4 regions of the Erwinia wuhanensis genome follow, and region 4 is predicted to be linked to each of the others. Evidence: predicted binding sites of a transcription regulator. Region 4 holds the regulator's gene; each other region holds the start of a gene.

The links. Region 4 encodes CRP, which controls carbon source genes, mostly activating them, when cyclic AMP is high. Its sites were predicted from a motif close to ATGTGANNNNNNTCACAT; they were not measured.
Region 1: the regulator CRP is predicted to act here: its motif matches at 1,468-1,485, upstream of epd (erythrose-4-phosphate dehydrogenase).
Region 2: the regulator CRP is predicted to act here: its motif matches at 1,620-1,637, upstream of QZH36_RS18660 (nucleoside-specific channel-forming protein Tsx).
Region 3: the regulator CRP is predicted to act here: its motif matches at 1,630-1,647, upstream of QZH36_RS14105 (sugar transporter).

The regions. Positions count from the first base shown of each region.
Region 1 covers NZ_JAUJUH010000003.1:394,477-397,686, forward strand. The annotation lists gene tkt (transketolase) at 1-364, shown strand, start outside; gene QZH36_RS09565 (bactofilin family protein) at 463-1,200, opposite strand; gene epd (erythrose-4-phosphate dehydrogenase) at 1,686-2,732, shown strand; gene pgk (phosphoglycerate kinase) at 2,755-3,210, shown strand, end outside.
Region 2 covers NZ_JAUJUH010000008.1:227,264-230,473, forward strand. The annotation lists gene pmrB (two-component system sensor histidine kinase PmrB) at 1-21, shown strand, start outside; gene QZH36_RS18655 (dihydrodipicolinate synthase family protein) at 328-1,212, shown strand; gene QZH36_RS18660 (nucleoside-specific channel-forming protein Tsx) at 1,837-2,703, shown strand; gene speG (spermidine N1-acetyltransferase) at 2,825-3,210, shown strand, end outside.
Region 3 covers NZ_JAUJUH010000005.1:271,509-274,718, forward strand. The annotation lists gene QZH36_RS14100 (macrolide family glycosyltransferase) at 62-1,252, shown strand; gene QZH36_RS14105 (sugar transporter) at 1,722-2,933, shown strand; gene QZH36_RS14110 (acyltransferase family protein) at 3,020-3,210, opposite strand, start outside.
Region 4 covers NZ_JAUJUH010000009.1:50,379-53,588, forward strand. The annotation lists gene QZH36_RS19150 (phosphoribulokinase) at 1-351, shown strand, start outside; gene QZH36_RS19155 (OsmC family protein) at 344-748, opposite strand; gene crp (cAMP-activated global transcriptional regulator CRP) at 1,054-1,686, shown strand; gene QZH36_RS19165 (YccS/YhfK family putative transporter) at 1,745-3,210, shown strand, end outside.

The DNA.
Region 1 (3,210 bases), on a different contig from region 4:
GAAAGATTGCGACGGCACGCCGGAAGTGATCCTGATTGCGACCGGTTCTGAAGTGGAGCTGGCGGTTGGTGCTTACGAGAAGCTGAGCGCGGAAGGGCGTAAGGCGCGCGTGGTGTCCATGCCGTCTACCGATGCTTTCGACAGGCAGGATGCGGCCTACCGTGAAGCCGTACTGCCGAAAGCGGTTGGCGCGCGCGTGGCGATTGAAGCCGGTATCGCCGATTACTGGTTCAAATACACCGGCCTGCATGGCGCGGTGGTTGGCATGACCACCTTTGGCGAGTCGGCACCGGCCGAGAAGCTGTTTGAAATCTTCGGCTTCACCGTAGACAACGTGGTCGCTAAAGCGAAAGAGCTGCTGTAATAAACCGGGTTCGCCTGTGCAAGCAGGTGAACCTTCCTGGCAATCGCTAAAGCCGTAATAAATCCGGTTCGCCTGTGCAAACAGGCGAACCTTTTTACCTACTGCGCGGTGTCCCGCAAATGGAAATCCTGGCTGGGCGGTATCACCGGCTCCGCAAAGCTTTTCACCACGTTGCTTTCCGGCTCTCTTTCCGTCTTATAAGGCTTGGACTGGCCATAAAATTTACCCTGCTGGTTGATCGAAAGCGATTCGCACTCGATGGTGCCATCCATAAATCCGTTGGCGTTAATGGCCACCTCCCGACTACAGCATAATCCTTTCAGCTCGCCGCTGATTTCGGTGCGCTGCGCCCAGATTTCCCCTTCGACCCGCCCATCTTTCTGCACAAAAACGGTTTTTTCTGAATTCACCTTACCGTTAACGCTGCCGGTGATATGAATATCGCCTGCGGCGCTGATTTCACCTACGATGGTGCAGGTATCCGGGATGGTGGTGGTGCCTGTGGCAGGCGCGCTGGCGACGCTGACGACGGTTGCGGCAGAGACGCTTTCTTCAAATTCGCTGTCCATTAGCGAAGCGGAAGAGGGCGGCACGGGCGAAGTGTAATTCAGCGGAGCGCTGGGTTGACGGGGATTCTCTTTACGTTTGAACATCGCTATTTCCTTATTTAACGTGAATTTCCTGAAGGCAAACCAGGTAAAAATGGCGGAGGCTGCGGCCATTAACAGTCCCCGATGCTGGCGGATCAGCAACAGCGTTGTCGCCCAGCTAAGGGAATAGACGAGCAGCGCTGAAGCCCAGATAATCCAGAGATACCAAAGCAAGTTGTAATTCATATTCCGGCACGGTTAGTGACCAGAGAGTGGACGCCAGATCTTTCCCGATCTCGCTACAGCCAGCCGCGCTTTTACCGGCGCTCTGCTGTGGGCGTCTCCTTCCTGGAAACGGTTGTCAGAGAGAAAATTCTGATATTTACCTGCAAAAGTAAGAAAATTCCGTTGATCGTGTCGCTAACTGGTTACTTGAAAGTAAATATCAGTAAAAGTTACTTTACTACTTTGTTGAGCGTTGTTGGCCTGTTTTTTATACAGAACCTTATCTAAATGTGATGCAGGTCAGATTTTTAAACTGTGGATTGATCTGGCGCATTCCAATTATTCCGCATTGTCTTTATTGTAGCTGAACCGTTTCAACAAGCATTGGCACTGACCTCTTTCCGTTGGAAAAACGGCCCGGTAACGCAAAAATTCCCTGTACAAACGGGAACGCCTGGCTCAGGCTAACGCTCCGGTTTTGCACAGAATTTGGATGCAGGAGTGATATGACGGTTCGTATTGCCATCAACGGTTTTGGACGCATTGGACGCAACGTGCTGCGCGCGCTTTATGAAACCGGACGCCGCGCGGAGATTACCGTCGTGGCGGTTAATGAGCTGGCGGAAGCCGCCGGCATGGCGCATCTGCTGAAATATGACACCAGTCATGGCCGTTTTGCATGGGACGTTCGTCAGGAGCGGGATCTGCTGTGGATAGGCGAAGATCCTGTGCGCATTCTGCATCGGGCCGCTATCGCCGATCTCCCCTGGAAGGAGCTGAACGTGGATGTGGTGCTGGACTGCACCGGCGTCTGGGGCAGCCGCGAAGACGGCGAAGCGCACCTTGCCGCCGGGGCGAAAAAAGTCCTGTTTTCCCATCCGGGCGGCAACGATCTTGACGCTACCGTGGTTTACGGCGTCAATGAAAAAGCGCTAAAGGCCAGCGACCTGATCGTCTCTAACGCCTCCTGCACCACTAACTGTATTATTCCTGTGATTAAGTTACTGGATGATGCTTTCGGCATTGAGTCGGGAACGGTCACCACCATCCATTCCGCCATGCACGATCAGCAGGTTATTGACGCTTACCATACTGATTTGCGCCGTACTCGCGCAGCCAGCCAGTCGATAATTCCGGTCGATACTCGCCTTGCTGCGGGTATCGCGCGTATTTTTCCGAAATTCAATGACCGTTTCGAAGCGATCGCCGTGCGTGTACCGACAATCAACGTGACCGCCATTGATTTAAGCGTCAGCGTCCGCACGCCGGTAAAGGCCTGCGAGGTGAACGCGCTGCTGCGAAACGCATCAGAAAAAGCATTTAGTGGTATAGTTGACTATACGGAACTACCGTTAGTCTCCATTGATTTTAACCACGATCCGCACAGTGCCATTGTGGACGGCACGCAAACGCGGGTCAGCGGACAGCACCTGATCAAAACGCTGGTCTGGTGCGACAACGAATGGGGCTTTGCTAACCGAATGCTCGACACGACGTTAGCCATGGCCGCCAGCGGTTTCAGCCAGGGCGCGGACTGCGCCTTTAAAATTTAGAGAATCAACGAGAGGACTCACCATGTCAGTAATTAAAATGACCGATTTGGATCTTGCCGGGAAACGCGTACTGATTCGTTCTGATTTAAACGTGCCGGTTAAAGAGGGCAAAGTCACCTCTGACGCACGTATCCGTGCTTCACTGCCAACCATTGAAGCCGCGCTGAAACAGGGTGCGAAAGTGATGGTCACTTCTCACCTGGGCCGCCCGACCGAAGGCGAGTACAACGAAGAGTTCTCCCTGCTGCCAGTGGTTAACTACCTGAAAGAAAAACTTTCTTCTCCGGTTCGTCTGGAAAAAGACTACCTGGAAGGCGTTGATATCGCCGAGGGCGAGCTGGTAGTGCTGGAAAACGTTCGTTTTAACAAAGGCGAAAAGAAAGATGACGAGGCGCTGGCGAAAAAATATGCCGCGCTGTGCGACGTTTACGTGATGGACGCCTTCGGCACCGCGCACCGCGCCCAGGCTTCCACGCAT
Region 2 (3,210 bases), on a different contig from region 4:
GCCTCGGTAAAATTTTCCTGACGGCGGCTCAGGCGGCGAACCAAACCCGCAGAAAAGCCAGGATCACAAGGCCGCTGAAAATCACGGCGGTATATTCACTTAGCGGACGGCTGTGCGGCTGTTTCATAGTGTTCTCCTCAGGTTGGTGAGAAGAGTTTCCCGCAGGAATATTAAGGCAACATTAAGGGCGCGCTAAACGGCGGAAAAATGTTGCTTTCGAGCTGGCGGAACCCGCGGGAAAATGCCCGTTGCGGTTTGCCCTCTTATACCGAAATCCTTCTGGTGCTACGCTGCGTGTTTATCCGTCACGCTATTAAGGAAACCTCTATGTTTACCGGTCTCAGCGCGTTCCCTTTAACGCCAATGAATGAAACAGAAATTGATGAGCGCGCTTTTCGCGGTTTGATCCAGCGACTGGCGGCAGCCGGAGTGACGTCGCTTGGCGTGTTGGGTTCGACGGGCAACTACGCTTATCTGACGCGTGAGGAGAGAAAGCGTGTGGTTTCGCTGGCCGTCGAGGAAGCGGGAAAGGTGCCGGTGATGGTGGGCATTGGCGCGCTGCGGACGCGTCAGGTGCTGGAACTGGCCGAAGATGCGCAGCAGGCCGGTGCGAAAGCGCTGCTGCTGGCACCAGTTTCCTACCAGAAGCTGCGGGAAGAAGAGGTGTTTCAGCTGTATCCAAGCGTTAACGACGCTATTTCCGTGCCGCTGTGCCTGTATGACAATCCCGGCACCACGCAATTTACCTTCAGCGATGAGCTGTATGGTCGACTCGCCGGGCTTTCCAGGCTCGCCGCTATTAAAATTCCCGGCGTGCCGGACGATGCCGCCCAGGCAAAAGCGCGGATAGACCGTCTGCGCCAGCTATTGCCGGACAAAATAGCCATTGGCGTCAGCGGCGACGCGCTGGCCGCGCGAGGCCTGAATGCGGGCGGCGAGCTGTGGTTTTCCGTGCTGGGCGGCCTGTTTCCGCAGGTTTGCCAGCGGATTATCCGGCTGAGCGCCGCGGGTCAGCAGCTGGAGGCGCAAAACCTTTCCGATCGGCTGGCCCCGCTCTGGGCGCTGTTTGCAAAATATGGCAGTTTGCGGGTTGTCGCCGCGCTGGCCGCCAGGCTGGGCCTGACGGAAGCGGTTAATCTGCCGCAGCCACTGGCGTCAATTGACCGTGAGGATGCCGGGCGGCTGGAGGCTGTTCTGCCCCTGCTGGAGTGAAAGGCTCCAGCAGCTATCTGCCCCGCTGGAGTAAAAGGCCACAGTAGTAGCAATCATCTGCTGCTGTTGGATTGAAAGGCCAAAGCGGCGGTAATTATCTGCCGCTGCCGGACTGCCAAACCAAAGCGGCGGTAATTATCCGCCGCCGTACTGCCAGCCAGGATGGCGTGAAACAGGGGCGGCCGTTACCTGCCGCCTGACAACTTCGCTCTCTTTACATGGCTAAAAAATGCGCAAAAACCTGCCCTTTATATAAGATCATCTTATAACACAACCTCATAACATTTACCCCGCACCGCTTTCTTTTTCTCAGCATTCCCCCTTACTTCAACAGGCAAACGTTTACCTGGAGACAAACAGGCTTTTTCGGCGCAGACAAGCAACAGCCCGCTTAAGTTCCGTCCTTTGCGTGATCTACATCACACTTTAATTAAAGTGAAATGAAACAGAGTTTGACAACTGTGAGCGATATCTATTTCCTTAAGCGCGGATGACGGCACACTTTTCCGGCATTTATACGGGCGCTTTCGGCACTGAAACCGCCTTCCTGTTCCGTTCCGGATAACGACAGATAAGACCATCGCGCGGGCTGCAGAAAATGGTCGATAAGCATGTGGTAATATAATGAAATATAAATCTCTGATGGCTGGCGCAGTGATGGCGCTTTCATACAGCACCGCTTCTTTTGCTGCCCCCGAGCAGCCGCAGTACGTTTCCGACTGGTGGCACCAGAGCGTTAACGTGGTAGGCAGCTATCACACCCGGTTCGGGCCGCAGTTTAACAACGACGTTTATCTGGAATATGAAGCCTTCGCCAAAAAAGACTGGTTTGATTTTTACGGCTACCTGGATCTGACCAACTTCTTCGGTGCCGGTAACTCCAACGCCAACGGCATTTTCGACCACGGCTCGCCGATGTTTATGGAGATCGAACCGCGCTTCTCCATCGACAAACTGACCAATACCGATCTGAGCATCGGGCCGGTGAAAGAGTGGTATTTCGCCAACAACTATATCTACGATATGGGCCGTAACAGCGACAACCGTCAGAACACCTGGTACATGGGCCTGGGCACCGATATCGATACCCACACGCCGGTCAACCTGTCGCTGAACGTGTACGCTAAATACCAGTGGGAGAACTACGGTGCCGCTAACGAAAACAGCTGGGACGGCTATCGCTTTAAGGTGAAATACTTTGTGCCGCTGACTTCGCTGTGGGGCGGCAACCTGAGCTATATCGGCTTTACCAACTTTGACTGGGGTTCCGATCTGCGCGACAAGAGCGATGCTTCACGCACCAGCAACTCCATCGCTTCCAGCCACGTGCTGTCGCTGGTTTACGATCACTGGCACTACTCCGTGGTGGCGCGTTATTTCCACAACGGCGGCCAGTGGGCAGATGGCCAGGAGCTGAACTTCGGCACGGGTAATTTTGAAGTGAAATCCACCGGCTGGGGCTACTATCTGGTGGCCGGCTACAACTTCTGATCCGCAACGCTTCCTCAACCGCCAGCCCTTTGCGCGCTGGCGGTGCTGTTTTCCCGCTTTTTCCCGCCCGCTGCACGCCCTATACTGCTTGCCCTGGTGCCTCAGTAACAAAGGATGATGTATGCCTGCTTTATCGGCCGAGCAATCGGTAAAATTACGTCCGCTGGAACGCGAAGATCTGCATTTTGTCCACCAGCTGGATAATAACGCCAGCGTGATGCGCTACTGGTTTGAAGAACCTTATGAGGCGTTTGTCGAGCTGTCCGATCTCTATGACAAGCACATTCACGATCAGAGCGAACGGCGTTTCGTGGTGGAGTATGCGGAAGATAAAGTGGGCCTGGTGGAGCTGGTCGAAATCAACCATATTCACCGTCGCGCGGAGTTTCAGATTATTATCGCGCCCGGCCATCAGGGCAAAGGCCTTGCCAGCAAGGCCGCGCTGCTGGCCATGGAGTACGGTTTCTCCGTTCTCAATCTCTACAAGCTTTATTTAATCGTCGATAA
Region 3 (3,210 bases), on a different contig from region 4:
GTGGCCGGGCACAGGGAAAACTAAAGCGGTTTTAACTCTCATTCTTTCAGGAAAACTGACTATGACGGTGAATATAAGCGGCAAGAATACCCAACGGCACGTGGCCATTTTTAACTGCGCTGAACAAGGACACGTCAACCCGACCCTGGGGCTGGTCAAGGCACTGGTCGCGCGGGGCTACAGGGTCAGCTATACCACCTCGCCAGAGTTTTCCTCTCTTGTCGCTTCCTGCGGCGCCACGCCGGTTCTGTTTGAACCCACTTTTACCAAAGAGAAGCCACGACCAGAGGAGATGGGCTACGTTGTCCGCGAGCTGGCACGGGAAGCACAGGCGACCTGTCGCCCTTTGCTGGCGGCCTTTGAGAACGACCGGCCCGACATTATCGCCTACGGCCCGCTTAGCTGGCTGGGCAAGATATTCGCCCATCTTTGGCAAGTTCCGGCCATCAGCCTTAATCCTACCCACGTCAGCTATCAGGGGCAGTCCGAGGAGTGGCTGGGCCTGTCGGGCGAAGAGTGGCCCTGCATACCGATTCTGGAAAAAATGCTGCACGACAATAATTTGAACGTGGATCTTCGTGCCATCCTGGCTGCCCGCGATACTGCCATTGCCTTTATTCCGCGCTCTTTTCAGGAAAAACCAGACACTATTCCCCCTGGCGTAACCTTTGTCGGGCCCGAAATCAGGCCACTGGCCGCGCAGCCTGGCTGGCGACTAAAAACAGCAGGACGGCCGGTTGTCGTCATCTCGCTGGGTTCGGTTTATACGCATCAGACCGCCTTTTTCCGCACCTGCATTCAGGCTTTCACCAATAGCGAGTGGCATGTCGTAATGGCTATTGGCCGCTATGTCGATTCTGCCCAGCTGGGAGAGCTGCCCGCCAATATTGAAATTCACCGTCAGATACCCCAGCTTGATGTGCTACAGGCGGCAAGCCTGTTTATCACCCATGCCGGAATGAACAGCCTGATGGAGGCCGTTTATTTCGGGGTGCCGATGATAGCCGTACCGCAGCAGGCCGAACAACGCCTCAATGCCCGGCGGATTCAGGCGCTGGGCATAGGAAAATATTTGCCTCGGGAAACCCTTTCTGCAGCCAGTCTGCTTATGGCATCGCAGGAGATAAGCGCCGATCCGGCCTGTCAGAGAAACCTGGCCGTCTTACAGCAAGAAATCTCTCAGGCAGGCGGTGCCAGCGCTGCCGTAGACGTGTTCGATCGGATCATGGCAGCAGGTCAACACGCCGCCTGACTGGCTTTTAAACCGCTGGTGATGGCCCGCAACGGTGTGAGGGCCTGAACTGATGGGCAGACGTCAGGCTTTTAAAGATAGATCAAAGCCCCTCACAGGGCTATTTTATCGCAAATGCATTCAGGGGCTGAAAATGACCAGAAGGGAAAAGCCAAAAGCGTGCGGCTGATATCAACGAGGTGGTAAACGCAGCGTAACCAAGACTGTCCTCGGCCCCCCCGTTAGCGCCTCTCTTTATGCTTATCTGTTTCCTCCTTTGCTGAACATCTACGCCTGACCGCATGCTGCTGCCTGCCCGCAAATAACTCCCCAGGTCTGTTGGCCAGCGACGTCGTAGCAGGATATAGCCTTTTCTAAACCTTCAAACTATGTAAAAAGTGTGATGACGATCACTTTCGGATTGAATTTTATGCGGCCGGCTCTAGAATGACGCGTTTTGAGTTTTGCGGAGCAGAAGCCTATGACTGATATGAACACCGTTACCGTTTCACGCAAAGTTGCCTGGTCACGCGTTCTGGCTTTGGCTGTTGCTGCGTTTATCTTTAATACCACGGAATATATGCCTGTCGGCCTGCTGTCCGATATCGGCCATAGCTTCGGCATGGAATCGGCGCAGGCGGGCATTATGCTGACCATCTATGCGTGGATTGTGGCGCTAATGTCGCTGCCACTGATGCTGATGACCAGCAATACCGATCGGCGCGTGCTGCTGATTGCGATCTTTGGCCTGTTTACCTTTAGCCATGTGCTGGCCTTTTTCGCCTGGAGCTTCGACGTGCTGCTGCTGAGCCGCGCGGGCGTAGCGCTGGCCCATGCGCTGTTCTGGTCTATTACCGCATCGCTGGCGGTCAGGCTGGCCCCGCCGGGTAAAAGAGCGCAGGCGCTGAGCCTGATTGCGACCGCTACCGCGCTGGCTTCCGTGCTGGGCCTGCCGTTGGGCAGAATTATCGGTCAGGCATTCGGCTGGCGCAGCACCTTCCTGGCCATTGGCGTCGGAGCTTTAGTGCTGCTGGGTCTGATTTTAAAAATTATGCCGCGCGTGCCGTCGGAGCATACCGGCTCGCTGAAAAGCCTGCCGGATCTGCTGCGCCGCCCTGCGCTGGTAGGCCTTTACGTGCTGGCCGTCGCCGTGGTGACCGCGCACTTTACCGCGTTTACCTACATTGAACCTTTTGTCGAGAAAGTAGCCGGATTTGACCAAAGCTTCGCCACGCTTCTGCTGCTGATTTTCGGCATTGCGGGCATTACCGGCAGCATTATTTTTGGCAAGAGCGGCGAAAAACGCCTGTCGCCGCTGCTTACCGGCTCTATCGCACTGCTGTCGATCTGCCTGCTGCTGCTGGCGTCGGTAGCGGCCAGCAAGGCCGGTCTGATTGTGCTGGGGCTGTTCTGGGGCATGGCCTTTATGATGATCGGCATGGGGATGCAGATGAAAGTGCTGACGCTGGCACCGGACGCCACCGATGTTGCTATGGCGATGTTCTCCGGTATTTTCAATATTGGCATCGGCGCGGGCGCGCTGCTGGGCAATAAGGTTAGCCTGGATCTTTCCATGTCCTCGGTGGGCTATATCGGCGCTATACCTGCCGTCGCGGCGCTGGTGCTGGCGGTGGCGCTCTTCCGCAAGACAAAAGAGCAGCCGTCCACCCATGAAGGCAGCGTGATTACCGAAGTGAAATAAACTCAGGGCGCAGTCATCTGCGCCCTTTTTTACGGCTTTACGGCCGCTGTGCCCTCTCTGCCAGCAACCGCCCTGCCCGTTCGCGCTTAGCCGTTGGGCAGTGCCTTCTTTTTCCCTCGGAACAGAATAAGGTTCCTCAGCGTATCTCTGACGGCCGGTTCAATGTATTTAGTGATCAGCCAGGCAACCAGGTAAAGCGCGGCGACTACCGCTATCGGCATAAAGACCATCACGTAATCGCTGCTGATATGGCGCTCCAGCTTCCTTAACGTAGCGA
Region 4 (3,210 bases):
CATTCACGCGAGGCGGTGATGGATTCCGTGGTGCGCTCAATGGACGATTATATTAACTTCATTACGCCACAATTTTCCCGCACCCATATTAACTTCCAGCGTGTCCCTACCGTGGATACGTCCAACCCTTTTGCCGCGCGCGGCATTCCTTCGCTTGACGAGAGCTTTGTGGTTATCCATTTCCAGGCGCTGGAACAGATTGACTTCCCCTATCTGCTGGCGATGCTGCAAGGCTCTTTTATCTCCCATATCAACACGCTGGTGGTGCCGGGCGGCAAAATGGGCCTGGCAATGGAGCTGATTATGGGGCCGCTGGTCAAGCGCCTGATGGAAGGCAAAGCTATCAAGTAACGCCCATCTCATGGCTATGGGTAAGGGTCACGCCCTTACCCAGCATCAGCGCGACCGGGCAATATTTCCCGACCGCAAGGCTGACCGCGCGCGCCAGCGCCTTATCCGTCAGCCCGCTGCCGCTGACAATAAAATGCAGGTTGATGCGGGTAAACAGACGCGGCGGTTTCTCGCGCCGGGTTGACGTCAGCTTCACCTCGCAGTTCTCTACCGTGAAACGCCCTTTTTGCAGAATGGCAACCACTTCCGCCGCGCTACAGCCGCCTGCCGCCATCAGCAGCATTTCCATCGGGCTGGGCGCTTTATCGCCCGCGTTGCCGTCCATCACGATCTGATGGCCCGATGAGGATCCTCCCAAAAAGGTCAGCCCTTCCACCCATTTGACGCTCGCTTGCATAACAAACTCCTCTAATTCATTTAGTTAAGCCGCGGTCGGCTTAAGGCAACTAAAACAGCAGCGCGGCAGATTTCCCGCTATGCTGAAGCGAGACAACAGAAGACACCCATGCAAAGCTGTGCTACAAACAAGGCTGTATTTCGTCAGTACTCTACAGACCAGACGAAACGGGACGACATAACGAGCCCGGCACTCAACAGAGAGCCGAATAACTTTCCTGCATGGGAAGCGCTTGACTATTTCAACGCCTGTCAGGGAACTCTGCCCCTGTATTTAGGCACGATAACAACAGAGGATAACAGCGAATGGTTCTCGGCAAACCGCAAACAGACCCGACACTTGAATGGTTCCTGTCACATTGCCATATTCATAAGTATCCATCCAAAAGCACGCTGATCCACCAGGGTGAGAAAGCAGAAACCCTTTACTACATCGTCAAAGGCGCGGTAGCGGTGCTCATCAAGGATGAAGAAGGTAAAGAGATGATCCTGTCTTACCTTAACCAGGGCGATTTTATCGGCGAGCTTGGCCTGTTTGAAGAAGGCCAGGAGCGCAGCGCATGGGTGCGGGCAAAAACGGCCTGTGAAGTGGCGGAAATCTCCTATAAGAAGTTTCGCCAGCTGATCCAGGTCAACCCGGATATCCTGATGCGTCTCTCTTCACAGATGGCGCGCCGCCTGCAGGTTACCTCCGAGAAAGTGGGCAATTTAGCTTTCCTCGATGTGACAGGTCGCATCGCGCAAACGCTATTGAATCTGGCCAAACAGCCGGACGCTATGACCCACCCGGATGGGATGCAGATCAAAATTACCCGCCAGGAGATTGGCCAGATCGTCGGCTGCTCGCGCGAAACCGTCGGCCGTATTCTGAAGATGCTGGAAGATCAGAATCTGATCTCCGCACACGGTAAAACCATCGTGGTCTACGGTACACGCTAAACCGCTCTGATTGCATGGCGCAATGCCTTCGTTGCGCCTTTTCAGCGGGTACAAAGCAATGTGGCGCCGACTCATCTACCATCCCGAAGTTAACTACGCCCTGCGGCAGACGCTGGTGCTTTGCCTGCCCGTCGCCGTCGGCTGGCTGCTGGGCAATTTGCAAAACGGCCTGCTGTTCTCGCTGGTGCCGGCCTGCTGCAATATCGCCGGTCTGGATACGCCCCATAAACGCTTCTTTAAACGTCTGCTGATCGGCGGCGGCCTTTTCGCCTTCAGCAGCTTTCTGGTGCAGTATCTTGGCGACTATGCCGTTCCCCTGCCCATTATCCTGTTTTCCATGGCCATGCTGCTGGGCGTGACCGGCGAAATCAGCCCGCTGCATGGCAGACTGCTGCCCGGCGCGCTGATTGCCGGCATCTTTACCCTGAGCCTGGCCGGTCGGATGCCCATCTGGCAGCCGCCGTCGCTTTATATCCTGGGCACGGTCTGGTACGGCCTCTTTAACTGGTTCTGGTTCTGGCTGTGGAAAGAGCAGCCGATGCGGGAAACGCTCAGCCTGCTTTATCGCGAGCTGGCCGGCTACTGCGAGGCCAAATACAGCCTGCTGACGCAGCTTGCCGACCCGGAAAAAACGCTGCCGCCGCTGCTGGCTCGCCAGCAAAAAGCGGTCGACCTTATCAATACCTGCTATCAGCAAATGCACATGCTGGCCGCCAGCAACGATAATCACCATAAGCGGTTGACCCGCGCTTTTCAGGTTGCGCTGGATTTGCAGGAGCATATCGCCGTCAGCCTGCATCAGCCGGAAGAGGTGCAAAAACTGGTGGAGCAGAGCCATGCCGAGGCGGTGATCCGCTGGAACGCGCAGACCATTGCGGCCAGGCTGCGCGAGCTGGCGGACGATATTCTCTATCACCGTCTGCCGACACGTTTCAGCATGGATAAACAGCTGCAGGCGCTGGAAAAAATTGCCCGCCAGCATCCCGCCAACCCGGTCGGCAACTTTTGCGCCTGGCATTTCAGCCGTATCGCCCGCGTGCTGCGTACCCAGCGTCCGCTTTACCAGCGCGATCTGATGGCGGATCGTCAGAAACGACTGCCGCTGCTATCTGCCATCAGAAGCTATCTGTCGCTGAAATCCGCCGCGCTGCGCACCGCCGCCAGGTTTGCGGTTATGCTCGCTTTCGCCAGCACCCTGGCGCTCTCCTTTAATCTGCCCAAGCCTTACTGGCTGCTGATGACGGTGATGTTTGTCAGCCAGAACGGCTACAGCGCGACCAGGGTACGCATTCAGCACCGTGCGCTGGGCACGCTGGGCGGGCTGGTGGTGGCCGCGCTGACGCTACGCTTTCAGGTGCCGGAATCGGCTGTGCTGCTGGTGATGCTGACGCTGACGCTGGCGGGCTATCTGGTGATCCGCAAATATTACGGCCTGGCGACGATCGGCTTTACCGTGACGGCGGTATATTCGCTTCAGCTGCTGTCGCTGAACGGCGCCGACTTTCTGCTGCCGCGCCTGCTGGA